DNA from 4 places in the Bradyrhizobium sp. WBOS08 genome. Region 2 is predicted to be linked to each of the others. Evidence: predicted binding sites of a transcription regulator. Region 2 holds the regulator's gene; each other region holds the start of a gene.

Region 1 (5,942 bases), 100 kb from region 2:
CGCGTTCGCGCGAGCGCAGGATGTCGAGATAATCGGCGATCTCGCCGGCGAGCTTGTCGAGCTCGTCGCGGATTTCGTCGCGGCCGAGTGCGGTCAGGCGCTGAAGCCGCAGGTCGAGAATGGCCCTCGCCTGTTCCATCGATAGCCGGATCGTGCCGTCCGCGCTGATGCGATGGCGCGGATCAGCGATCAGCGTCAGCATGTCCTCGACGTCCCGGGCCGGCCAGTCGCGCGACATCAGGGTGTCGCGGGCGGTGGTCGGGTCGGGCGAGCTTCGGATCACGCGGATCATCTCGTCGATATTGGCGACGGCGATCGCGAGACCGACGAGGATATGCGCGCGGTCGCGCGCCTTGGCGAGCAGGTACTTGGTGCGCCGCGTGACGACCCGCTCGCGGAAGTCGACGAAGATCGTCAGCAGGTCCTTCAGATGCATGATCCGCGGACGGCCGCTGTCGAGCGCCACCATGTTGACGCCGAAGCTGGTCTGCAGCGGCGTGAACCGGTAGAGCTGGTTCAGCACCACATCCGGAACGGCGTCACGCTTCAGCTCGATGACGACGCGGTAGCCTTCACGGTCCGATTCATCGCGCAGGTCGCCGATGCCCTCGATCTTCTTTTCCTTGACCAGCTCGGCGATGCGCTCGACCATCGTCGCCTTGTTCACCTGGTAGGGAATCTCGGTGATGATGATCGCCTCGCGCTCCTTGCGGATGGTCTCGATCGCGACCTTGCCGCGCATCACGATCGAGCCGCGGCCGAGGTGATAGGCGGAGCGGATGCCCTGCCGTCCGAGAATGACGCCGCCGGTCGGGAAATCCGGTCCCGGCACGATGTTGATGAGCTCGTCGATGGTGAGCGCGGGGTTGTCGATCAGCGCGACGCAGGCGTCGATGACCTCGCCGAGATTGTGCGGCGGGATGTTGGTCGCCATGCCGACCGCGATGCCGCCCGCACCGTTGACGAGAAGGTTCGGGAACTTGGCCGGCAAGACCGACGGTTCGGTCTCGTTGTTGTCGTAGTTCGGCTGGAAGTCGACGGTGTCCTTGTCGATGTCGGTCAACAGGGCCAGCGCCGCCTTCGTCAGGCGCGCTTCGGTGTAACGATAGGCGGCCGCGGGATCGCCGTCGACCGAGCCGAAATTGCCCTGGCCGTCGATCAGCGGCACGCGCATCGAGAAGTCCTGCGCCATGCGGACCATGGCGTCGTAGATCGACTGATCGCCGTGCGGGTGGTACTTACCGATGACGTCACCGACCACGCGGGCGGACTTGACGTACTTCTTGTCGGGCGTGTGCCCCTGCTCGTTCATCGAGTACAGGATGCGGCGGTGCACCGGCTTCAGACCGTCGCGCGCATCGGGCAGCGCCCGCGCCACGATCACGCTCATGGCGTAGTCGAGGTAGGACTTCTTCATCTCCTCGAAGATGGAGACGGGGCGAATGTCCGAGGGTTGCGCCGGCTGGTCGCCGGGCTTGTTGTCGTCGTCAGCCAAGGGGAAATCCGGTGAGGTTTTATCTGGGAATCATATAGCGCATCGAGGCCCTGATAACCACCCTTGCAGGGTCAGGGGAAGCGCTTTTTCCGCTCATTTTTCCAATGACTTACGGCATTGCACGGCACACCAGGAAGCAACCTGGAACAGGTCGTCCAAAATCGCCCCTGCCACCACGGATCCCCCGCGCGGCGAGCGCCCATCAATCCGCTTTGCCGAGCGCGGGCCGAGTTCAACCCGAACATGAAGCGGGCTCGGGAATCCCGAGCCCTTTCTGCCAATTGGCAGGGTTTGCTGACACGACGTGCAAAGGCGCTCCGAAGACCCGCCAGCGCCGCCTCGTCCGATCCGTTCTCAGAACGGGATATCGTCGTCCATGTCGCTGTTGCGGCTGCTGCCACCGGCGGCAACAGGACGGCGCGGCGCGCTGCTGACGGGGCCGGAAGAGCCGAAATCGCCGCCCGGCTCGTCACCGAAGCTGCCGCCTCCGCCGCCGCCACCGCGGCCGTCGAGCATCGTCAGCGTCGAGTTGAAGCCCTGCAGCACGACCTCGGTCGAATACTTCTCGACACCGCTCTGGTCGGTGTATTTGCGGGTCTGCAGCGCACCTTCGATGTAAACCTTGGCGCCCTTCTTCAGATACTGTTCGACGATCTTGCAAAGCGGCTCCGAGAAGATCACGACGCGATGCCACTCGGTCTTCTCCTTGCGCTCGCCGGTGTTCTTGTCGCGCCAGGTGTCCGATGTCGCGATGCTCAAATTCGCAATCGGCCGCCCGTCCTGGGTGCGGCGGATTTCAGGATCCTTGCCGAGATTTCCAACCAGAATGACCTTGTTGACGCTTCCCGCCATCGCCGCTCTCCACTCCGAATGCCACTTGATTTCAAAGGCCGAGCGCGCTGCCCGCGTTCCTCTGCGCCCTGTTGGGGCGACCCTATACGCTCGCAGGCGCCACTCAGCCCATCACCCCCTGGGTTATCCCCACATATAGCATCGACCTTCGCTGCGTTCCAGATTTGTTCTTCCCGACAGCGCATCGGGACAGAATTTGGGATTCATCCCACCGGCACCAAGGAATGTTCCACCACGGGAACCGGGCGAGGTTCCGGTAAACAGGCAAAACCGCTTAACATTGAGCAAGTTGCGACCCCTTTCGGGCACCGCCAAGTGTGGCATTTGAGAGACGGACTCGGCGCCGCCTTGGGACTACGATCGCCCTGTAATTGAATCATAAGGGCGTCGCGCCTGATCTGCTGCTTCGGGGACTTCGAGAAGCGGCGAACACTGGGGAGACTGCAATGAACAAGATTCTGATTGGTGCCATCGGTGCCGTGACATTGAGCCTGTCGGCTCCCGCCAGCGCGGCCGATCTCGCCGCGCGCCCCTATACCAAGGCCCCGGCGCCGATGGTCGCCGCCATCTACGACTGGAGCGGCTTCTACGTCGGCCTCAACGGCGGCGGCGGCAGCAGCCGCAAGTGCTGGGATTTCGTCACGCCCGGGACCGGCGTCCTGGTTGGCGAGGGCTGTCACAGCGCGACCGGCGGCACGGTTGGCGGCCAGGTCGGTTATCGCTGGCAGTCGACCAATTGGGTGTTCGGCCTCGAAGGCCAGGGCAACTGGGCCGACTTCTCCGGCGACAACATCAGCACGGTGCTCGTGGGCACGGGCCTGCGCAATCGCTCGAAGATCGATGCCTTCGGTCTGATCACCGGCCAGGTCGGTTACGCCTGGAATAACGTACTGCTCTACGTGAAAGGCGGCGGCGCCGTCGTCAGCGACCGCTACCGCAGCTACGATCTCGTCACGGGTCTCGAGTTCGACCGCGCCAACGAGACCCGTTGGGGCGGCGTCGTGGGCGCAGGAATCGAGTTTGGATTTGCGCCGAACTGGACGGTGGGCCTCGAGTACGACCACATCTTCCTCGGCAACCGCACGATGACTTTCACCGGTTCGGGCAACCTGCTGGCGGCCCCGCTTGGCGCCGTTACACGCTCCGATCGTATCAGCCAGGACGTCGATATCGGCTTGATCCGGGTGAACTACCGCTGGGGCGGGCCGCTGATCGCCAGATACTGATATCTCTCTGACATCGTTCGATGATTGAAGGCCGGCCTCGCGCCGGCCTTTGTCATTCGGGAGGTCAGATATGCAGGCGTAATGAGTCAGTAACCATCACCTTTTCGACCACTGTGGCTTCTCGGAGACACAACTTGCGGCTTCAGTGGTGTAAGCACCGCATCAGTTGGGCCGTTGAGTCCGCTGCCCTTCCGTCAAGGAAGGCAACAATAGAAACTGGGACTGGGATTAAGTTGAAAATGAAGAAAGTTCTGTTGGCTTCGGCCTGTTTGTTCGCTCTGGCGGCCCCTGCTTCGGCTGCTGATCTCGCGGCTCGCCCCTACACCAAGGCGCCGGTTGCTCCGCTGGCTTCGGTCTACAACTGGACCGGCTTCTATCTCGGTATCGTCGGTGGCGGCGCCTGGGAAGCCTCGTCGGGCGACCCCAAGATGCAGGGCGGCTTCGTCGGCGGCACCGCCGGCTACAACTGGCAGACCGGCAACGTCGTGTTCGGCCTCGAGGCCGATGCCGCCTGGGCTGACGTCAGCGCCTCGGCAGCTGGCACGGTTTTCGTCGCCGGCGTCGGTGGCGTCCCCGCCTCGCTGACCTCCAAGACCGACGCCATGGGCACCGTGCGCGGCCGCATCGGCTGGGCCATCAACAACGTGCTGCTCTACGGCACCGGTGGTTACGCCTGGATCGACAACAAGCTCACCGCCACCCTGGGCGGCCTGTCGGCCTCCGACAGCAAGTTCCACTCGGGCTGGACCGTCGGCGCCGGCGTCGAGGCGTTCTTCGCACCGCAATGGTCGGTCAAGGGCGAGTATCTCTATCGCAGCCTCGACGGCGAGACCTACTTCTCGGGCACCGTTCCCACCGGCACGCTCAACCTGCACACCGTGCAGGTCGGCGTGAACTATCACTTCGGGGGCCCGGTCGTCGCCAAGTACTGAGCTGCAAGCTTAGCTGCAACGCTGCTCGCGTTACGAAAGGCCGGCCTCGCGCCGGCCTTTTTGTTTTGGCGGATACGCGTCGGCTCAGTTCGGCGCTTTCCTGCTGCCAGATGCCGCCAGCGCGCCAACATTCCGTTGACGATTCGCAACTCCCTCTGGAAATCCACGCGCGTTCTTCCTACGTTCGCTGACAACCCCATCGGCGCCGATCCCGGTTCCGGACGAAGCGCGCCTTTTTTCTGGCGCGGTCGCGCACCCATGGGATTCCCTAGGGGCAACTCGGATGGATGAAGTGATCAAGGCGAAGCGCCAACAACAGAACGCGGGCTCGAGCCTGCGCGCAATTACGATCCGCGGCGCGCGCGAGCACAACCTCAAGAACATCGACGTCGAGATTCCCCGCGACAAGCTGGTGGTGTTCACCGGCCTCTCCGGCTCCGGCAAATCCTCGCTCGCCTTCGACACCATCTACGCCGAGGGCCAGCGTCGCTACGTCGAATCGCTGTCGGCCTATGCACGCCAGTTCCTGGAGATGATGCAGAAGCCCGACGTCGACCAGATCGACGGCCTTTCGCCTGCGATCTCGATCGAGCAGAAGACGACGTCGAAGAACCCGCGCTCGACCGTCGGCACCGTCACCGAGATCTACGATTATATGCGCCTGCTCTGGGCGCGCGTCGGCGTGCCCTACTCGCCGGCCACCGGCCTGCCGATCGAGAGCCAGACCGTCTCGCAGATGGTCGACCGCGTGCTGGCGCTGCCCGAGGGCACGCGGCTCTATCTGCTCGCGCCGGTCGTGCGCGGCCGCAAGGGCGAGTACCGCAAGGAGCTCGCCGAATGGCTCAAGAAGGGCTTTCAGCGCGTCAAGATCGACGGCACCTTCTATGAGCTCAGCGAGGCGCCGACGCTGGACAAGAAATTCCCGCACGACATCGACGTGGTCGTCGACCGCATCGTGGTGCGCGCCGACATCGGCCAGCGCCTCGCCGAGAGCTTCGAGACCGCGCTGAAGCTCGCCGAAGGTCTCGCCGTCGTCGAGTTCGCCGACGCGCCGGCGGCCGCTCCCACTGAGGAGAAGAAGAAGACCGCCAAGATCCACGACAAGAGCGGACCCGAGCGCATGCTGTTCTCGGAAAAGTTCGCCTGCCCGGTCTCCGGCTTCACCATTCCCGAGGTCGAGCCGCGCCTGTTCTCGTTCAACAACCCCTACGGCGCCTGCCCCGCCTGCGGCGGCCTCGGCGTCGAGCAGCATGTCGACGAGGATCTCGTCATCCCGGACAAGGAGCTCGCCATCGGCAAGGGCGCGATCGCGCCCTGGGCCAAGTCGTCCTCGCCCTATTACGTGCAGACGCTGACCGCGCTCGGCAAGCACTACAAGTTCACCCTAACCACCAAGTGGAAGGACCTGCCGAAGAAGACGCAGAACGCGATCCTGCA
Region 2 (5,942 bases):
GTTCGCGAAAGCCGCCTGCGCGCCACCGGTGGCGATTACCAGAAGGGTCTGGAGTGGCGGACCGTGAAGATGATCAAGGACAGGTACAAGATTCCGCTGATCCTGAAGGGCATCGCCACCGCCGAGGACGCCCTGATCGCGGTCGATCACGGCGTCGAATGGATCTACGTCTCCAACCATGGCGGCCGCCAGCTCGACCATGGCCGCGGTGCCATGCACGTGCTGCCTGAGATCGTCGAGGCCGTGAAGGGCCGCGCCAAGATCATGGTCGACGGCGGCATTTGTCGCGGCACCGACATCGTCAAGGCGATTGCGGCAGGCGCAGATCTCGTCGGCATCGGCCGGCTGCAATGCTGGGCGCTGGCGGCCTCAGGCGAAGCCGGCATCACGCGGATGCTGGAGCTGTTGGAGGACGAGGTGCTGCGCTGCCTCGGCCTGTTGGGTGCCACATCGTTTGCCGAGATCGACAAATCCTGCCTGCATCCGGCGACCGCCACCAACGCGCCGAGCGTGTTCAGCGCGTTCCCGCTGTTCGACCACGAGCCTTATCGGTACTGACCTGCGGATTCCTGCCGACACTGAGGTGAAAAGGACGCAATGACATCGCTCTCTCCCCGCAGCGCCGATGCGCTTCTGTTCGATCTCGGGCGCGTGGTGCTCGACATCGACTTCTCCAAGGCGATCGCCTGCTGGGCGGGGCACGCCGGTTGCCAGCCCGAAAGCATCGTCGCGCGCTACGTGCGCGACGAGGCCTACCGGCTGCACGAGGTCGGCAAGATCAGCGACGCGGACTATTTCGCCTCGTTACGCGCTTCGCTGGGAATCGGCATCTCGGACGCCCAGTTCCTGGAGGGCTGGAACGCGATCTTCGCCGGCGAGATGCCTGAGATCGCCGAGCTGCTGCCGCGTGCGGCAAAACAGATGCCGCTCTACGCCTTCTCCAACACCAATCGTCCGCATGTCGATTATTTCTCGAAGGAATATGCCGGTCTGCTCGGCCATTTCCGCGAGTTGTACCTGTCATCCAGCATCGGCCTGCGCAAACCGGACGCAGACGCTTTCGACCATGTCGTCGCGGCGATCGGCGTGCCGGCCGAGCGCATCGTGTTCTTCGACGATCTCGAAGAGAACATCGAGGGCGCGCGGGCGCGCGGATTGACGGCCGTGCACGTGACATCTCCGCGTGACGTCGGGAACGCCTTGAAGGCGTTGGGCATTTGATCCCGGCCCCGGATCAGAAGGAAGCCCGTCCGGAACTAAATCCAGAAAATCAGTGGAACCCGTCCCCTTTGTGCATTTTTATACAGAGTTCCCGGAACGGAATACCACCCTTCGGACTCATGAGTCCGTTGGGACTTCTACATCGGACTGGTCGACGTGCTGGGCAAAACTTATTTCACCAAGCAAGCCTCCCTGCTGCTTGAATTCGCAAGAAACACCTCGGATTCCGAGCTTTCCGCCAAGCTGATCAGCAAGGCTGCGGACTTGAAATCGCAGGCCGATCCGCTCCCCGACAAGGACCAAGGCCCCAAACCTCCCGACGTCGCATGAGACGTCAGCCCGGACGGGCCGACGGCACCTTGACCACATTAGCGATGGCGCTGGCAGCTCAGTGTTGGTCAGGCTCATGCCCGCCGTTTCGCCTTTAGAATCACGCGTGCGAACTTGCACTTGCTCGATCACGGAGGGCACGCAGGATAGATCATCCTGCGTGCTGCTTTGCCTCGCCTCTGCAGTCAGCTAGAACTCTCGCCGCCCCATTGAACGATGTGCGAGCAGGAGTTTCGCCCGTGGCCCTGATGCCGGTTTCCGACGCCCTTGCCGCGGTGCTGGCAGGTGCAGAGCCACTGCCTGAACAGATGGTTTCGCTCGACGAGGCCTATCACCGCGTGCTCGCGCATGACGTCGCGGCGCGGCGCACGCAGCCGCCGCAGGCGATGTCGGCGATGGACGGCTACGCCGTGCGCGCGGCCGATGCGGCAACGGTCGATTCCCGGCTGACGGTGATCGGCGAGATCGCAGCCGGCCGTCCTTTCACGAGAGCAGTTGGCGCCGGCGAAGCCGTGCGGATCTTCACCGGCGGCGTCATCCCGGACGGAGCGGACGCGGTCGTGATCCAGGAGGACACTGTCGCGGACGGCAACCGCGTCACCATCAAGGAAGCCGCGATCGCCGGACGGCACGTCCGCCCGGCCGGCGTCGATTTCCGCGAGGGTGACGTGCTCCTGCGCAAGGGAACCCGCCTGACGGAGCGCGATCTCGCGCTTGCCGCGGCGATGAATTACCCGGATCTCGCCGTCCACCGCCGTCCCAGAGTTGCGATCCTCGCCACCGGCGACGAGCTGGTGAGGCCGGGCACCACGCCCGGGCACGGCCAGATCGTCTATTCCAACGGCTACGCCCTGCATGCGCTCGCCCGCAGCGAGGGCGCCGAGACCATCGACCTCGGTGTCGCCGCCGACACGCTGGAGGCGACCTCCGCCGGTATCCGCCGCGCCCGCGAGAGCGGTGCTGACATCCTCATCACGACCGGCGGCGCGTCGGTCGGCGACCATGATCTGGTCCAGCAGGCGCTGCGGGACGAAGGCATCTCGATGGCGTTCTGGAAGATCGCGATCCGGCCCGGCAAGCCGATGATGCACGGACGGCTCGGCGCGATGCGCGTGATCGGCCTGCCCGGCAATCCCGTGTCGTCCTACGTGTGCGCGTTCCTGTTCATGGTGCCGTTGATTCGCGCCTTGTCGGGCCGTTCAGTGATTCATCATCGCCGCGAGCGCGCCTTGCTGGGCAAGGATCTCGGCGCCAACGACCAGCGCGAGGATTATCTGCGCGCGCGCCTGGAGCTGCGCGACGACGGTGCGCAAGTCGCCGTCCCCGTCAGCCATCAGGATTCCTCTCTGCTTGCGAATCTTGCTGCGGCACAGGTACTTCTCGTCCGCGCACCGTTCGCGCCGAAGGCCGAGGCCGGCAGCCCTTGCGAGGTGCTGCGGCTCCCCGTCTGAGTGCAAGGCCACACGCATTCCGCGAGTTCGCCACCGTTCACGGTAAATTAAGCAGTTGCGGAACATGTATCGAACATATAGTGTCCGTTCATGATTTGTTTCGAGCATGTAGCGGCTTATCGCTGAACTCATCGTCTCGGAATCGAACGACATCAACCGGGGGACTTTGGTCGAGATGTTAACGCGCAAACAATACGAGCTTCTGAGGTTCATCAGCGAACGTTTGAAGGAAAGCGGCGTGCCGCCCTCCTTCGACGAGATGAAGGATGCGCTCGACCTGCGCTCGAAGTCGGGCATCCACCGCCTGATCACCGCGCTCGAGGAGCGCGGCTTCATCCGCCGCCTGCCCAACCGCGCACGCGCCATCGAAGTGATCAAGCTGCCGGAGCTCCAGGCTGCCGCCGGCGCCCGGCGCGGCTTCACGCCGAGCGTCATCGAGGGCAATCTCGGCAAGGTCCGCACCAGCTCCAGCCCCTCCATGGACGAGGGCGAGCGGCCCGTTGCGGTGCCCGTGATGGGCCGTATCGCGGCCGGCACGCCGATCGAGGCGTTGCAGACCCGCAGCCACACCATCAGCGTTCCGCCCGACATGCTCGGCTCGGGCGAGCACTACGCGCTCGAAGTGCGCGGCGATTCCATGGTGGAGGCCGGTATCCTCGACGGCGACATGGCGCTCATCCAGCGCAACGAGAGCGCCAATACCGGCGACATCGTGGTGGCGCTGATCGACGACGAGGAGGCCACGCTCAAGCGTTTCCGCCGCCGCGGCGCCTCGATCGCACTCGAGCCGGCCAATGCCGCTTACGAGGTGCGTATCCTGCCGCCGAACCGCGTGAAGATTCAGGGCAAGCTGATCGGGCTTTACCGGAAGTACTGATACCGAGCATCAAGCGCCGGGCGCGCTTCGGCAATCGCACTTGAATTTTGCAGAGGTCGTCATGCCCGGGCTTGTCCCGGGCATCCACGTTCATTGTGCTGCGTGGAAGGCGTGGATGGCCGCGACAAGCCCGGCCATGACGCTGTGGAGGCGGCTGACCATAGCCAAATGCGATAGCCTTGCGCCAGAGTGGTGCGGCAGCGCCGATACGCCGGCCAAATGCAAGCATGCGATGTTTGTTCCTATCGAATCCGGGAAAGATAATGTGATCGCGCGCTGCGGACGCGAGCCGCAGATTTGCCCATAACCAAGCAGAGCGTTGCAGGCTTCCACTCTGATTGAGGCCTGCGCCTCGACGAGACGCGGGTCGCTATCTTCGCATGAGGAGCACCCGATGTGTGACTACAGCCTGCATGCCGTCGCGACGCGTCCCGCCGAAGTCGGCGAGACGATCGTCACGACAACCTTCCGCGGCACCTCGACGCGCGGCTTCGCCTCCGAAGCCGATCTCTCCGTTGCGGTCTGCCTGCTGCCGGGGACGGAGCTCGCCTTCGCCGACAACGTCCGTTACGACAACCGCTGGATCTGGACGCGCACCGTCAACTCCCGCGTCGGCAAGTTCGGCAAGATCGATCCGCACATTCCCGATCGCCATCACGACGCGATCGAATTTCCTGACGGCAAGTACGTGCTGGTGACTCAGCTGGTCGAAGGCCAGCGCGCAACCGTGCTGCAGCTGCCGGTGACGCAGCCGGTCGGTGAGCGCGAGCATAAGCCTGAGATCATCGCGGACAGTCGGGCGGCCGTCACGCGCCAGCCGATCGGCTGATCAAAGCTCAGTCCTCGGCCTGAAGATCGGCCTCCGCCGGCGTTGCGTCGCGGACGCGCGAAGCCGGCCTCGGCATGAGGGCTCCTTCGAAATCTCCCTCGCCGGCTGCCGCCGGCGACCAGGGGCGGTCTGCACCTCTCGCCTTGACCGCCTGAACCGCAAATCCGTCGCCATGCCGTGTCAGCGCCAGCGCGCCCTGGCGCGCGAGCCGCTGCCGATCCACCACCATCGCCACGCAATCGGGCGGCGCGGCCCGCGACGTCACCACCAGCGCGGCGCGGCTGCAATCGTCCGCCAGCGCGTCGATGCGCGAGGCCAGCGCGACCAGGCGCCCATCGGTGAGCGGTGTCACGCAGCCGGACTCGTCGCACGACACTCCCTCGGCCAACGTGCTGCTGCCGGCATCGCGCGGATCGGCGTCGGCCGCCAGCCACTCCTTCAGCAGGAAACTGTCCTTGCCCGCCCTGATCAGGTGCAGGCGCCCGTCCCCGCCCCGCACCGCGACGCTGGCGCCATCCCCGGCAATCAACACATCCGGCTGCCGCACGGACAGGCCCCAGGCGATGGACGCCAGCAGCACCACGGCACCGCACCAGCGCAGGGGCGTGCGCAACAGGCCCATCAGGATGATGCCGAGGCTCGCGGCGATCAGCGGCGCGATGCCGAACGCCGGGATGCGGCCGACCGCGCCCGGCAATGCCGCCACCCAACGCGAGACCGCGACCATCCAGTCGATGCCCAGCCCCATCAGCCACCAGAACACGCCATCGAGCCCGAACGGCGCTGCGAGCAATCCCAGCAGCCCCGCCGGCATCACCAGCACTGAGACCACCGGCATCGCCCCGAGATTGGCGAGCACGCCATAGGGCGTGACGCGATGGAAGTGGAAGGCGGCATAGGGCGTGGTCGCAAGCCCCGCGATCAGCGAGGCCAGGAACAGCATCGCGATCTCGCGGCCGCCCCACAGCGCGACGCGTGCAGTCGCCGAATGATCGGGCGCGGCCAGCAGGTTCGGCATGCCGATCTGCACCAGCGCCACCAGACCCAGCGTTGCCGCAAACGACATCTGGAAGCTCGGATGCACCAGCGCCTCCGGCGCGACCGCGAGCACGATCAGCGCCGCCACCGCCAGCGTGCGGAAGGTGATGGCGCGGCGGTCGACCATCACCGCGATCAGCACCACCGCCGTCATGAAGAACGATCGTTGCGTTGCGACCTCGGCGCCCGAGAGCAG
Region 3 (5,942 bases), 2.5 Mb from region 2:
AGCCGCGGCCGGCATTGCCGGCGCGGGCGGCCTCGATGGTCGCGTTCAGCGCCAGCAGATTGGTCTGCTTGGCGATCGCCTCGATCGAGCCGGACACTTTCGCGACCTGCGCCAGCGCCGAGCCGACCGCGCTGAGGCGCGCCTCGATCCGCTCCACCGCGGCGACGAGCTCGGAGATGTGGCTGACCGCGGTGTCGACGGCGCTGCGCGACTGCGCGATCTCGCCGACCGCAGCTGACGTCGTGGTTTGCACCGCCTGCGATGCATTGGCGATGTCGTGGTTGGCCGAGACCATCGTCTCGGCCGTCTTCTGCAGATGATGGAACCGTTCCGACTGGTTGGCGACGCGGTTTGCGACTTCCTGGACGTTGCCGGCGATGTCAGCGAGTTCCACGCCGAGGCCGCCGATGCGGTCGGCGAGCTGATCGATCAGCCGTTCGGCGAGCGTGCGGTTGGATGCGGTGTCCATGACGGCAAGTTGTGCGGCGGACATGTCCTGGGCTTCCTCCAATCAGGGCCGTTCGCCGGCCCTCCGCGGCATTCCCATTCCAGCGGCGACTTAGAGGATGATTCGCCGACAGCGTCTTGCCTGAGCGTGCACTAGAGTTTGTAGGCGGTGCGGAATCCGCCCCAGTGCCGGCCTTGTACGCGGATCGGGACGTCGATCTCGCGCATCATCACCGTGTTTCCGTTGCCCATGTCGCGCGCATAGGTTTGGACCAGATACGATCGCAGGTTGCGCGCGGCGGCCAGCCCCGCCGGATCGTTGAACATCCGCCGGTTGCGGCTGTTGGCCGTATTCCAGGCGACGTCGCCCGGCCGCTGCGGATGCGAATAGATCTTGTTGTGCACCGGCAGGAAGCCGTTGCGGTCGACCATTGCGCAGAACGCCATGCGTTTGTCTTTTGCCAGAAAGGCTTCCTGGAACGGCGGCAGGGCGCGGTCGGCCCAATCGAGATATTTCGTGCGGTATTGCTGCGGATTGGTTCCGGCGATCTCGGCATAGTCGGTGTCGAAGAGGTCGTCGATCCTGACCTCGCCGCGGGCCACCGCCTGCTCGAAGATCTTGGCCAGCGCGTTGCCCGCCTCCATCGCGCGGGTGACGAACTCGGTGTTCTCCTCGTGGATCGACCAGAGCTTGTCCTCGATCTTTTCGCGGAGCTCGGCATTGGGGCTGGCGAACTGCGCGCGGGCGCCGGCCTTGGATTGCTCGACCACGCGCAGGCGACAGGCGCCGACCTCTTCGAGGGTGCCCTCGATCATCGCTTGCGATGCGAGCCGGCCGGCGTCCGCGCCGCCGATCAGCACGCCGTCCATCGAGATCTCGTAGACCGGCATCGCGCCGCGCGCGCTCTCGAAGTTGAGATGGCAGGGCAGCCGCTCGGTCTTGCGGCGGTCGTCGTGCTCGCTCTGGCGCAGCAGCACGGCGCAACGCGACTTCAGCTTCTGTGCGAAGGTGGTGACGGCTTTGCCGGCGCTGGCGACGTTCTCGCCGTGGCTCTCGGCCGCCTTGGTCGCGGCATCGATCTCGGCGGCGCTCTCGCCGACCGAGACGATGAACTCCGAGGCGCTCGCGGCATTGCCGGAGACTTCGCTGGTGGTCGCGTTCTGTTCGGCGACCGCCCCGTTGACGGTCTCGAACACCGGGCGGATCGCCTCGATCGCCTGCGAAATGCGGTGCACGGCATCCGCAGAGCCGGCGGCGTCGCGCTGCAGCGCGTCGATCTTCTTCGTGATCTCTTCGGTCGCGCCTTGCGTCTGCACCGCGAGCGCCTTGACCTCGGTTGCGACGACCGCAAAGCCCTTTCCCGCCGCGCCCGCGCGTGCGGCCTCGATGGTCGAATTGAGTGCGAGCAGCGTGGTCTGGCGCGCGATCTGCGCGATCAGATTGACGACGTTGCCGATGGCGGCGGAGGATTCCCGCAAGCGGTCGACATTGGCGCGGGCTTCCTGCGCCGCGGCACTGGCCGCGTCGGCGAGCTTGCCGGCCTCGCGAACCTGCGCCCCGATTCCGAGCGCAGACTGGGTGAACTTGTCGGCGGCATGGGCGAAGGTGGATGCGGTCGATTGCGCGGCGTTGGTCCGGCCGGTCAGGGCGTCGGTGCGGTCGCGGATGGCCGCCAGCGTCGCCGCGGTCGCCTCGGCGCCGCCGGCCACCGAATTGGCGGCGCGTTCGAGCTGCCGGATCATGGCGCCGAGCTCGAGTTCCAGCAGCTCCAGGATTTCCCGTGCCGAATCAGTCTCGGCCGCGGCAGCGGGCTCGGAATGGGCCGCCGGCTGCGGCGCCGCCGGGGCGGCCGCAGGCGCAGCCTGGTCCGGTAGACGCTTCCGAAATAGTCCGAACGCCATCGGCTCTCTCGTGTCGGGGAATGGTCGGACGCTATTTTCGCAGTCCGGAATGAAATCAGGGTTAACAATGCCCGATCCTTGGGCACCCGGCCGTACCCAGGGCCACCTTTAGGGTGCTACCTTAGGAGTAGGAGATCCCTTTGATTCCGGCGGGTTGGCGGCCTATAAGGCCGCGCTTCCCACGCTCCACCTTTGGCTGACGATTTCCTAGAGAAGACCACGCATGGCCGGACATTCCCAATTCAAGAACATCATGCACCGCAAGGGGCGGCAGGATGCCCAGAAGTCGAAGCTGTTCGGCAAGCTGGCGCGGGAAATCACGGTCGCCGCCAAGCTCGGCACGCCCGACCCGGCCATGAACCCCCGTCTGCGCGCCGCCGTGATCGCGGCGCGCCAGGAGAACATGCCGAAGGACAATATCGAGCGCGCCATCAAGAAGGCGCTCGGCAGCGATGGCGAGAATTATGACGAGATCCGCTACGAGGGTTACGGCCCCGGCGGCGTCGCCGTCATCGTCGAGGCGCTGACCGACAACCGCAACCGCGCCGCCTCCGACATCCGCTCCTTCTTCACCAAATCCGGCGGCAATCTCGGCGAAACCGGCTCGGTCTCCTTCATGTTCGATCGCACCGGCGTCATCGAATACGACCGCAGCGTCGCCTCCGACGACGCGGTGCTGGATGCCGCGATCGAGGCCGGCGCCGACGACGTCGTCTCGGGTGAAGGCGGCCACGAGATCTACGCCTCGACCGAAGGCTATCGCGACGTCGCCAAAGCGCTGGAAGCCAAGTTCGGCGAGCCGCGCAAGGCCGCGCTGATCTGGAAGCCGCAAAACACGGTCGCGGTCGACGACGAGACCGGCGAGAAGCTGCTCAAGCTGATGGATCTGCTCAACGAGCACGACGACGTCCAGAACGTCTACGCCAATTTCGAGGTGTCGGACGCGCTGATGGCGAAGATGGGCGGGTAGGGTACTCCCGTGTCCCGGACGCGCTGCAGCGTGAAACGCTGTTGCGCAGAGCCGGGACCCATCGTTTTCCGAGTCCGGACGCCTGCTGGGCCCCGGTTCAGCAGCGCAGCACTTCGTGCCGCGCTGCGCCCGGGGCACGGGACCGGCTTTCCCCTGTTACTTCTGTTCTGTTTCTGTTTCGCTTCCGGCGGCCAGCCGCTATCACTGGCCCATGACTGCGCTCCCGATTCGTGGCCCCGTTCGCATCATCGGCATCGACCCCGGCCTGCGCCGCACCGGCTGGGGCGTGATCGAGGCCGAAGGCAACCGCCTGATCTACGTCGCCTGCGGTTCGGTGGAGCCGCCGGACGATTTGCCGCTGTCGAGCCGCCTGCTCGCGATCCATGAAGGGCTCGCGGCCGTTCTCTCCAGCCACCAGCCGATGGAAGCGGCGGTCGAGCAGACCTTCGTCAACAAGGACGGCGTTGCCACGCTGAAGCTCGGCCAGGCCCGCGGCGTCGCCATGTTGGCGCCCGCAATGTTCGGCATCCCGGTCGCCGAATATGCGCCGAACCAGGTCAAGAAGACCGTGGTCGGCGCCGGTCATGCCGAGAAGGCCCAGATCGCGATGATGCTGAAGATCCTGTTGCCGAAGGCCGCGCCGCCGTCGGCGGACGCCGCCGACGCGCTCGCCATCGCCATCACCCACGCCCATCACCGCCAGAGCGCGGCGCTGCGGCTGAAGGTGGCGGGCCTATGATCGGCAAGCTCAAGGGCCTGATCGATTCCTACGGCGAGGATTTCGTCATTCTCGACGTCGGCGGTGTCGGTTATCAAGTGCACTGCTCCTCGCGCACGCTGCAGCATCTGCCCTCGCCGGGCGAGGCCGCCGTGCTGTCGATCGAGACCTATGTCCGCGAGGACCAGATCAAACTGTTCGGCTTCCGCACCGATCAGGAGCGCGAATGGTTTCGCCTGCTCCAGACGGTGCAGGGCGTTGGCGCCAAGGTCGCGCTCGCGGTGCTCGGCACGCTCTCGCCGGCCGATCTCGCCAATGCGATCGCGCTGCGCGACAAGGCGGCGGTGGCGCGCACGCCCGGCGTCGGCCCCAAGGTCGCCGAGCGCATCGTCACCGAACTGAAGGACAAGGCGCCGGCTTTCGCCAATGTCGACCCGGCCGTGGTGCATCTCGCCGGTGCCGTCGACGACCAGCGCGCGCCGCGCCCGGTGGCGGATGCGATCTCCGCACTGGTCAATCTCGGCTACGGCCAGCCGCAGGCGGCTGCTGCGATCGCATCGGCCTCGCGCAGCGCGGGTGAGGGCGCGGAGACGGCGCAGCTCATCCGCCTCGGCCTGAAGGAGCTGGCGAAGTGAGCGCGGCAATGGTCAGTCCCGTAGGGTGGGCAAAGGCGCCCTTCGCGCCGCGCCCACCAGAGGTCCGGTCGCTCGAAAGACGTGGGCACGCTTCGCTCTGCCCACCCTACGAGGAGTTCACTAGGTGAGCGATCCCAAGACCAGCCGCATGGTCTCGCCTGAGCGCCGCAGCGACGATGTCGGCGACACCGCGCTGCGCCCGCAATCGCTGTCCGATTTCGTCGGCCAGCAGCAGGCGCGCAAGAACCTCTCGATCTTCATCGAGGCCGCGCGCAAGCGCGGCGAGGCGCTGGATCACGTGCTGTTCGTCGGCCCACCTGGGCTCGGCAAGACCACGCTGGCGCAGATCGTCGCCAAGGAGCTCGGCGTCGGCTTTCGCGCCACCTCGGGGCCTGTCATCGCCAAGGCCGGCGATCTCGCCGCACTCCTCACCAATCTCGAAGAGCGCGACGTGCTCTTCATCGACGAGATCCATCGCCTCAGCCCGGCGGTGGAAGAGGTGCTTTATCCCGCGATGGAGGACTTTCAGCTCGATCTCATCATCGGCGAGGGACCGGCGGCGCGCTCGGTGAAGATCGAGCTGTCGAAATTCACGCTCGTCGGCGCCACCACGCGCGCCGGCCTGCTCACCAATCCGCTGCGCGATCGCTTCGGCATTCCGGTCCGGCTCAATTTCTACACGATCGAGGAACTGGAGAGCATCGTCAGCCGCGGCGCCCGCGTGCTCAATGTCGGCATGACCTCTGATGGCGCCAACGAGATCGCGCGCCGCGCCCGCGGCACGCCGCGCATCGCGGGGCGGCTGCTCAGGCGCGTGCGCGACTTCGCCTCCGCGGCAGATGCCGACAAGATCGACCGCAAGATTGCCGACCACGCGCTGAGCGCGCTCGAGGTCGATGCCGCTGGGCTCGACGCCATGGACCGCCGCTATCTCACGACTATCGCGCTCAACTATGGCGGCGGCCCGGTCGGCGTCGAGACCATGGCCGCGGCACTGTCCGAGCCGCGCGACGCGATCGAGGACATCATCGAGCCCTATCTGATCCAGTGCGGCTATCTCCAGCGCACCCCGCGTGGCCGCTTGCTCACCTCGCATGCCTTCCGCCATCTCGGCATCGCCGAGCCCTCGCGCGATGCTGCGGCGCAGTTCGGTCTGTTCGGGACGGACGAGAGCGACGACTGATCCGCGCAATCGCGGCGCGCTGCTTCGGTCATGAATTTCTGGTGATCTCGTGCAGGCGATCTGCACGAGAACACCCCAATTCCGCTC
Region 4 (5,942 bases), 800 kb from region 2:
ACGCCGCGCTCTTCATAGTGCCGCGGAATCGCGAAGCGGCGCGCGGACGGCGCGAGGCTGTGGTGGAAGGCGGTGTCGAAGCAGGCGATCTGCATCAGCGCAGGCCGGATCGCCGCAAGCGCGCGGACGGGCGCGAGGCAGCGCGGCTGGTGCAGCGGCGCCAGCGGCGTCAATGCCGCCAGCTTAGCGGTGACGTCGTCCGTCAGCACGACCGGGCCTGAATAATCCGGCCCGCCGTGGACGATACGGTGACCCACCGCGCACAGGCCGTGCGCGCCGAACCTGCTCTCGATGAAGGCGAGCACGTCGGCGAACAAATGGCCGCCGTCGGCGGCCGGCGCCTCCTTCCGCGCCGCGAACAGGTCGTCGCCCGCCGAACTCTTCACCACGAGGCGCGGTCTTGCCTCATGCTCGTCGAGCAGGCCCTTGCAGAGCAGGACGGGCTCGGCCGCCGAGATGTCGAACAGGCCGAACTTGATGCTCGACGATCCCGAATTGAGGACGAGGACCATGTCCGACATGGCTAGTCGCCGGCTTCGGCAGGCGTGGTGCCGCCGGAGCTGTTGGGCCAGACCCAGTCTCGGATCTCCGGCATGTCCTCGCCGTGCTCGCGCACATAGCGCGAATGCTCGATCAGCTTGTCGCGGAATTGCTGCTTGGCCCGCGCGGCCTTGTCCGCGAGTCCGGGCACGCGTTCGATCGCCTCGATCGCGAGGTGGTAGCGGTCGAGCTCGTTGAGCACGACCATGTCGAACGGCGTCGTCGTGGTGCCTTCCTCGGCGAAGCCGCGCACATGCATGCCGGCATGGTTGGTGCGGCTATAGGTCAGCCGGTGGATCAAATAGGGATAGCCGTGATAGGCGAAGATGACGGGCTTGTCGCGCGTGAACAGGCTGTCGAAGTCGCGGTCGGACAGGCCGTGCGGATGCTGATCCTTCGGCTGCAGCGTCATGAGGTCGACGACGTTGACGACGCGGATCTTCAAATCCGGCAGGGTCTTGCGCAAGAGATCGACGGCGGCGAGCGTCTCCAGCGTCGGGACATCGCCGGCGCAGGCCATCACCACGTCCGGTTCGTCGCCAGCCTTCTCCGTCCCCGCCCAGCTCCAGATGCCGATTCCGGCATCGCAATGCGTAGCGGCGTCCCGCATCGACAGCCATTGCGGCGCCGGCTGCTTGCCGGCGACGATGACGTTGATGCGGTTGTAGGTGCGTAAGGCATGGTCGGCGATCCACAGCAGCGTGTTGGCATCCGGCGGGAAGTAGATGCGGACGATATCGGCCTTCTTGTTGGCGACGAGATCGACGAAACCGGGATCCTGATGGCTGAAGCCGTTATGGTCCTGGCGCCAGACATGCGAGGTCAGGAGATAATTGAGCGATGCGATCGGGCGCCGCCATGGCAGCTCGCGCGTGACCTTCAGCCATTTGGCGTGCTGGTTGAACATGGAATCGACGATGTGGATGAAGGCCTCGTAGCACGAGAAGAAGCCGTGCCTCCCGGTGAGCAGATAGCCCTCGAGCCAGCCCTGGCAGAGATGCTCGCTCAGCACCTCCATGACGCGGCCATCCTGCGCCAGATGCACGTCGTAGGATTCGATCGGCTCCATCCAGACGCGCTCGGTCGCCTCAAACACGGCGTCCAGCCGGTTTGATGCTGTCTCGTCCGGGCCCATGATGCGGAAGTTGCGCTCCTTCGCGTTGAGGCGGATGACGTCGCGCAGAAACTTGCCGAGCTCGCGCGTCGCTTCGGCCATGACGCCGCCGGGCTGCGGCACCTCGATCGCGAAGCGGTGGAAGTCCGGCAGCTTCAGCTCCTTCTTGAGCAGGCCGCCATTGGCATGCGGGTTGGCACCCATGCGGCGGTCGCCGCGAGGCGCGAGCGCCTGAAGCTCGGGAACGAGGGCGCCGCTCGCGTCGAACAGCTTTTCAGGCTCGTAGCTGCGCATCCAGTCTTCGAGCACTTTCAGGTGCGCCGGGTTGTCGCGGCAGCCGGCGACGGGGACCTGATGCGCGCGCCAAAAGCCCTCGACCTTCTTGCCGTCGACCTCCTTAGGGCCGGTCCAGCCCTTCGGGCTGCGCAGCACGATCATCGGCCAGCGCGGCCGCTCGACGCTGCTGCGCCTGTCGCGGGCGTGCTGCTGGATCGAACGGATGCTGGCGAGCGCGACGTCGAGCGCGTCCGCCATGGCCTGGTGCATCAATTTGGGATCGTCACCCTCGACGAACAGCGGCTCGTGGCCGAAACCGCGAAAGAGATCGCGGATTTCCGCATCTCGCATCCGCCCCAGCACGGTCGGATTGGCGATCTTGTAGCCGTTGAGATGCAGGATCGGCAGCACCGCGCCGTCATGGGCGGGGTTCAGGAACTTGTTGGAGTGCCAGGACGCAGCCAGCGGGCCGGTCTCGGCCTCGCCGTCGCCGATGACGCAGGCGACGATCAAATCGGGATTGTCGAAGGCAGCGCCGTAGGCGTGCACCAGCGCGTAGCCGAGTTCGCCGCCCTCGTGGATCGAGCCCGGCGTTTCCGGCGCCGCATGGCTCGGGATGCCGCCGGGAAAGGAGAACTGCCTGAACAGCCTGCGCATGCCGTCCGCATCGCGGGCGATCTCGGGATAGATCTCGCTGTAGCTGCCCTCCAGATAAGTGTTGGCGACCATGCCGGGACCGCCATGCCCGGGGCCGCAGACATAGATCACGTCGAGATCGAGCGCGCGGATGACGCGGTTGAGATGGGCGTAGATGAAGTTCAAACCCGGCGTCGTGCCCCAATGGCCGAGCAGGCGCGGCTTGATGTGCTCGGCCCGCAGCGGCTCGCGCAGCAGCGGATTGTCGAGCAGATAGATTTGCCCGACGGAGAGGTAGTTGGCGGCGCGCCAGTAGCGATCAAGCAGATTGAGATCGCTGCTCGCGGCAGCTGATTGTTGTTGATTTGTCATGTTCCTGCCGATTGTTGCCGAGCCAAGGGCCGCGATCGTCACCAACTTTGTTCCGGCGCGATCGATCCCCCTCCGACATCAAACGAGATCGTTACGACAGCCTTGTTGCGTGAGGTCAAAGGACCACGCTCGAAATCTGGGCGGCCGCTTTGCATGGGTTGTTTTTCCATTTCTCATTTGTGTTCTTGATTTGTTCCTTCCGCATGCTATCTTCGCTTCATGAGTCCAGCAGCATCCTCTCATGCTCTCAAGCACCCGCCGGTCAAGGCGCCCTCCGAGCCGGCGGGTGCGGACTCTGATTTTCCGGAACTCGGCGTCGCCATCGACCGCGCCCGCCGGCGAGGGCGGGGGGCGCAGTCCAATGCCAGCGGCCGCTACGAGGCCGAGGCGCGCGTTGCTTTCGATGACGGCTGGCAGAGCCTGGAAGAGCTGCCGCCGTTCAAGACCACGGTCGCAGTCGACACGTCGCGCAAGGTGATCACCCGTAACGACTCACCCGACATCGGCTTCGACCGCTCGATCAATCCCTATCGCGGCTGCGAGCACGGCTGTGTCTACTGCTTCGCCCGGCCGACCCACGCCTATCTCGGCCTGTCGCCGGGCCTCGATTTCGAATCGAAGCTGTTTGCGAAACCCGAGGCGCCTTCGCTGCTGGAGAAGGAGCTCGCCGCCCCCGGCTACGAGCCGCGGATGATCGCGATCGGCACCAACACCGATCCGTATCAGCCGATCGAGCGCGAGCACCAGATCATGCGCGGCATCCTCGAGGTGCTGGAACGTGCCGGCCATCCCGTCGGCATCGTCACCAAATCGGCGCTGGTGCTGCGCGACATCGACATTCTCGCGCGGATGGCCAAGCGCAACCTCGCCAAGGTCGCGATATCAGTGACCTCGCTCGATCCGAAACTGGCCCGCACAATGGAGCCGCGCGCCGCGACGCCGCCGAAGCGGCTGGAGGCGCTGAAGCAGCTCTCGGACGCCGGCATTCCGACCACCGTGATGGTGGCGCCGATGATCCCCGCGCTGAACGATTGCGAGATCGAGCGCATTCTCGATGCCGCCGCCCATGCCGGTGTCAAGGAAGCCTCCTATGTGCTGCTGCGGCTGCCGCTGGAGGTACGCGATCTCTTCCGCGAATGGCTGATGGCGAATTATCCGGACCGCTACCGCCACGTCTTCACCCTGATCCGCGACATGCGCGGCGGGCGCGACTACGATGCGAAATGGGGCGAGCGAATGAAGGGCACCGGACCGATGGCCTGGACCATCGGCCGCCGCTTCGAGATCGCCTGCGAGCGGCTCGGGCTGAACAAGCGGCGCTCCAAGCTGACGACGGATCACTTTGCGCGGCCGAAGCGGAACGGCGACCAGCTCAGCCTGTTCTGATCGGAAACGGAAGAGGCGTCGCATGCCAGGGGAACTCAATGTGCCGGTGCCGCGTCTCACGGTCATTACGCTCGGCGTCAGCGACCTCCGCGCCAGCATCGCTTTCTACGACGCGCTCGGTTTCTCGCGCCGGCTGAAGGCGACCGGCGAGGCCGTCGCGTTCTACGATACCGGTGGTCCCGTGCTCGCCTTGTATGGCTGGGATCAGCTCGCGGCCGACGCGGGGCTGCCGGACCAGCCAAGGCCGCAGGCCTTCCGCGGCATGACGATCGCCTGGAACTGTCGGACCCGCGAGGAGGTCGATGCGGTGATGGCCTTCGCGCTCGGCAAGGGGGCGAAGCTGGTGAAGACCGCGCACGAGACCCACTACGGCGGCTATTCCGGTTATTTTGCCGACCCCGACGGTCATCCCTGGGAGGTCGTGGTCGCGCCCGGCATCGATGTCGGCGACGACCGGCGGGTGCATCTGGCGGAGTAGGCGGCCTGAATAGCGGGAATTGTGCGAGGTTCCCGGTTGCGCAGGCCGGGCGCCTTGCGCACGATCCCGGCCATGATTCGGGACAAGTCCGCCACCAAGCCGGCCAAAGACGCGCCTAATAAGCCGGGTAAGAAGGCTGCTGCGAACAAGGCCGCGCCGGCCAAGGCAGCCAAGACGGCTGCGGCCCAAGCCATGGCCGCTCCCGCCGGCAAGAGAGGTATCATTGCCGTCGCTCCCCCGAGCTTTCGCCGCGAGCGCGCGCTGATCAAGCGCGGCGTCTGGCCGGTCGCCGGCTGCGACGAGGCCGGTCGCGGACCGCTGGCTGGGCCGGTGGTGGCGGCCGCAGTGATTCTCGACCCCGACCGCATCCCGCGCGGCATCGACGATTCCAAGCGCCTGACGGCCGAGGAGCGCGAAAAGCTGTTCGACAAGATCTGCGCCACCGCGCAGGTCTCGGTTGCCGTGGCCTCGCCCTCGCGGATCGATCGCGACAACATCCTGCGCGCCTCGCTGTGGGCGCTGAAGCGGGCCGTGGTGGCACTGCCGGAGGCGCCAAGGCATGTCTTCGTCGACGGCCGCGACCGGCTCGACACGGAATGCGACTGCGAGGCCGTGATCGGCGGCGACGGCATCGTGCTGTCGATCGCCGCGGCCTCCATCATCGCCAAGGTGACGCGCGACCGCCTGATGTGCGCGCTGGCGCAGGACTGCCCCGGCTACGGCTTCGAGCAGCACAAGGGCTATGCCGTCCCCGAGCATCTCGACGCGCTCGACCGCCTCGGCCCAACCATCCACCACCGCAGCTTCTTCGCCCCGGTCGCCGCCGCGCGCGCCAAGCACATGCCATGGACCGTCGAGCCGGTGCAGGACCTGTTTGCAGTGGCCGAGGTCGCGGTGCACGTGGATGCGAGCGTCGAGATCGACGCATCGGCCGCGCTCTAGGGAGCTAACCCAGCTCTCTCGTCATGGCCGGGCCTGACCCGGCCATCCACGTCTTTGATGCCGCACGAAGAACGTGGATGCCCGAGACGAGCCCGGGCATGACGAGCACACCGAAGTTGCCACGACGGGCGACGCCCCTTATCAAAGTAATCGTGAGCGAACAGGGCCGGCTGGACGGGTTGGCTGCATCTTTCGGGC

The links. The regulator LexA, encoded in region 2, represses DNA repair genes until DNA is damaged. The targets are predictions, from matches to a motif close to TGTTCNNNNTGTGTTCNG.
Region 1: the regulator LexA is predicted to act here: its motif matches at 4,676-4,693, upstream of uvrA (excinuclease ABC subunit UvrA).
Region 3: the regulator LexA is predicted to act here: its motif matches at 3,483-3,500, upstream of ruvC (crossover junction endodeoxyribonuclease RuvC).
Region 4: the regulator LexA is predicted to act here: its motif matches at 3,119-3,136, upstream of DCM80_RS02200 (PA0069 family radical SAM protein).

What each region holds. Positions count from the first base shown of each region.
Region 1 covers NZ_CP028988.1:6,188,974-6,194,915, forward strand. The annotation lists gene gyrA (DNA gyrase subunit A) at 1-1,495, opposite strand, end outside; gene DCM80_RS29180 (single-stranded DNA-binding protein) at 1,850-2,347, opposite strand; gene DCM80_RS29185 (outer membrane protein) at 2,794-3,573, shown strand; gene DCM80_RS29190 (outer membrane protein) at 3,813-4,505, shown strand; gene uvrA (excinuclease ABC subunit UvrA) at 4,789-5,942, shown strand, end outside.
Region 2 covers NZ_CP028988.1:6,293,440-6,299,381, forward strand. The annotation lists gene DCM80_RS29665 (alpha-hydroxy acid oxidase) at 1-558, shown strand, start outside; gene DCM80_RS29670 (HAD family phosphatase) at 598-1,221, shown strand; gene DCM80_RS29675 (hypothetical protein) at 1,378-1,551, shown strand; gene glp (gephyrin-like molybdotransferase Glp) at 1,791-3,002, shown strand; gene lexA (transcriptional repressor LexA) at 3,178-3,879, shown strand; gene DCM80_RS29690 (hypothetical protein) at 4,274-4,708, shown strand; gene DCM80_RS29695 (ComEC/Rec2 family competence protein) at 4,716-5,942, opposite strand, start outside.
Region 3 covers NZ_CP028988.1:3,778,618-3,784,559, forward strand. The annotation lists gene DCM80_RS17990 (methyl-accepting chemotaxis protein) at 1-493, opposite strand, end outside; gene DCM80_RS17995 (methyl-accepting chemotaxis protein) at 601-2,349, opposite strand; gene DCM80_RS18000 (YebC/PmpR family DNA-binding transcriptional regulator) at 2,573-3,319, shown strand; gene ruvC (crossover junction endodeoxyribonuclease RuvC) at 3,531-4,058, shown strand; gene ruvA (Holliday junction branch migration protein RuvA) at 4,055-4,672, shown strand; gene ruvB (Holliday junction branch migration DNA helicase RuvB) at 4,797-5,855, shown strand.
Region 4 covers NZ_CP028988.1:468,324-474,265, reverse strand. The annotation lists gene DCM80_RS02210 (acetate/propionate family kinase) at 1-521, opposite strand, end outside; gene DCM80_RS02205 (phosphoketolase) at 524-2,938, opposite strand; gene DCM80_RS02200 (PA0069 family radical SAM protein) at 3,158-4,324, shown strand; gene DCM80_RS02195 (VOC family protein) at 4,347-4,802, shown strand; gene DCM80_RS02190 (ribonuclease HII) at 4,875-5,744, shown strand.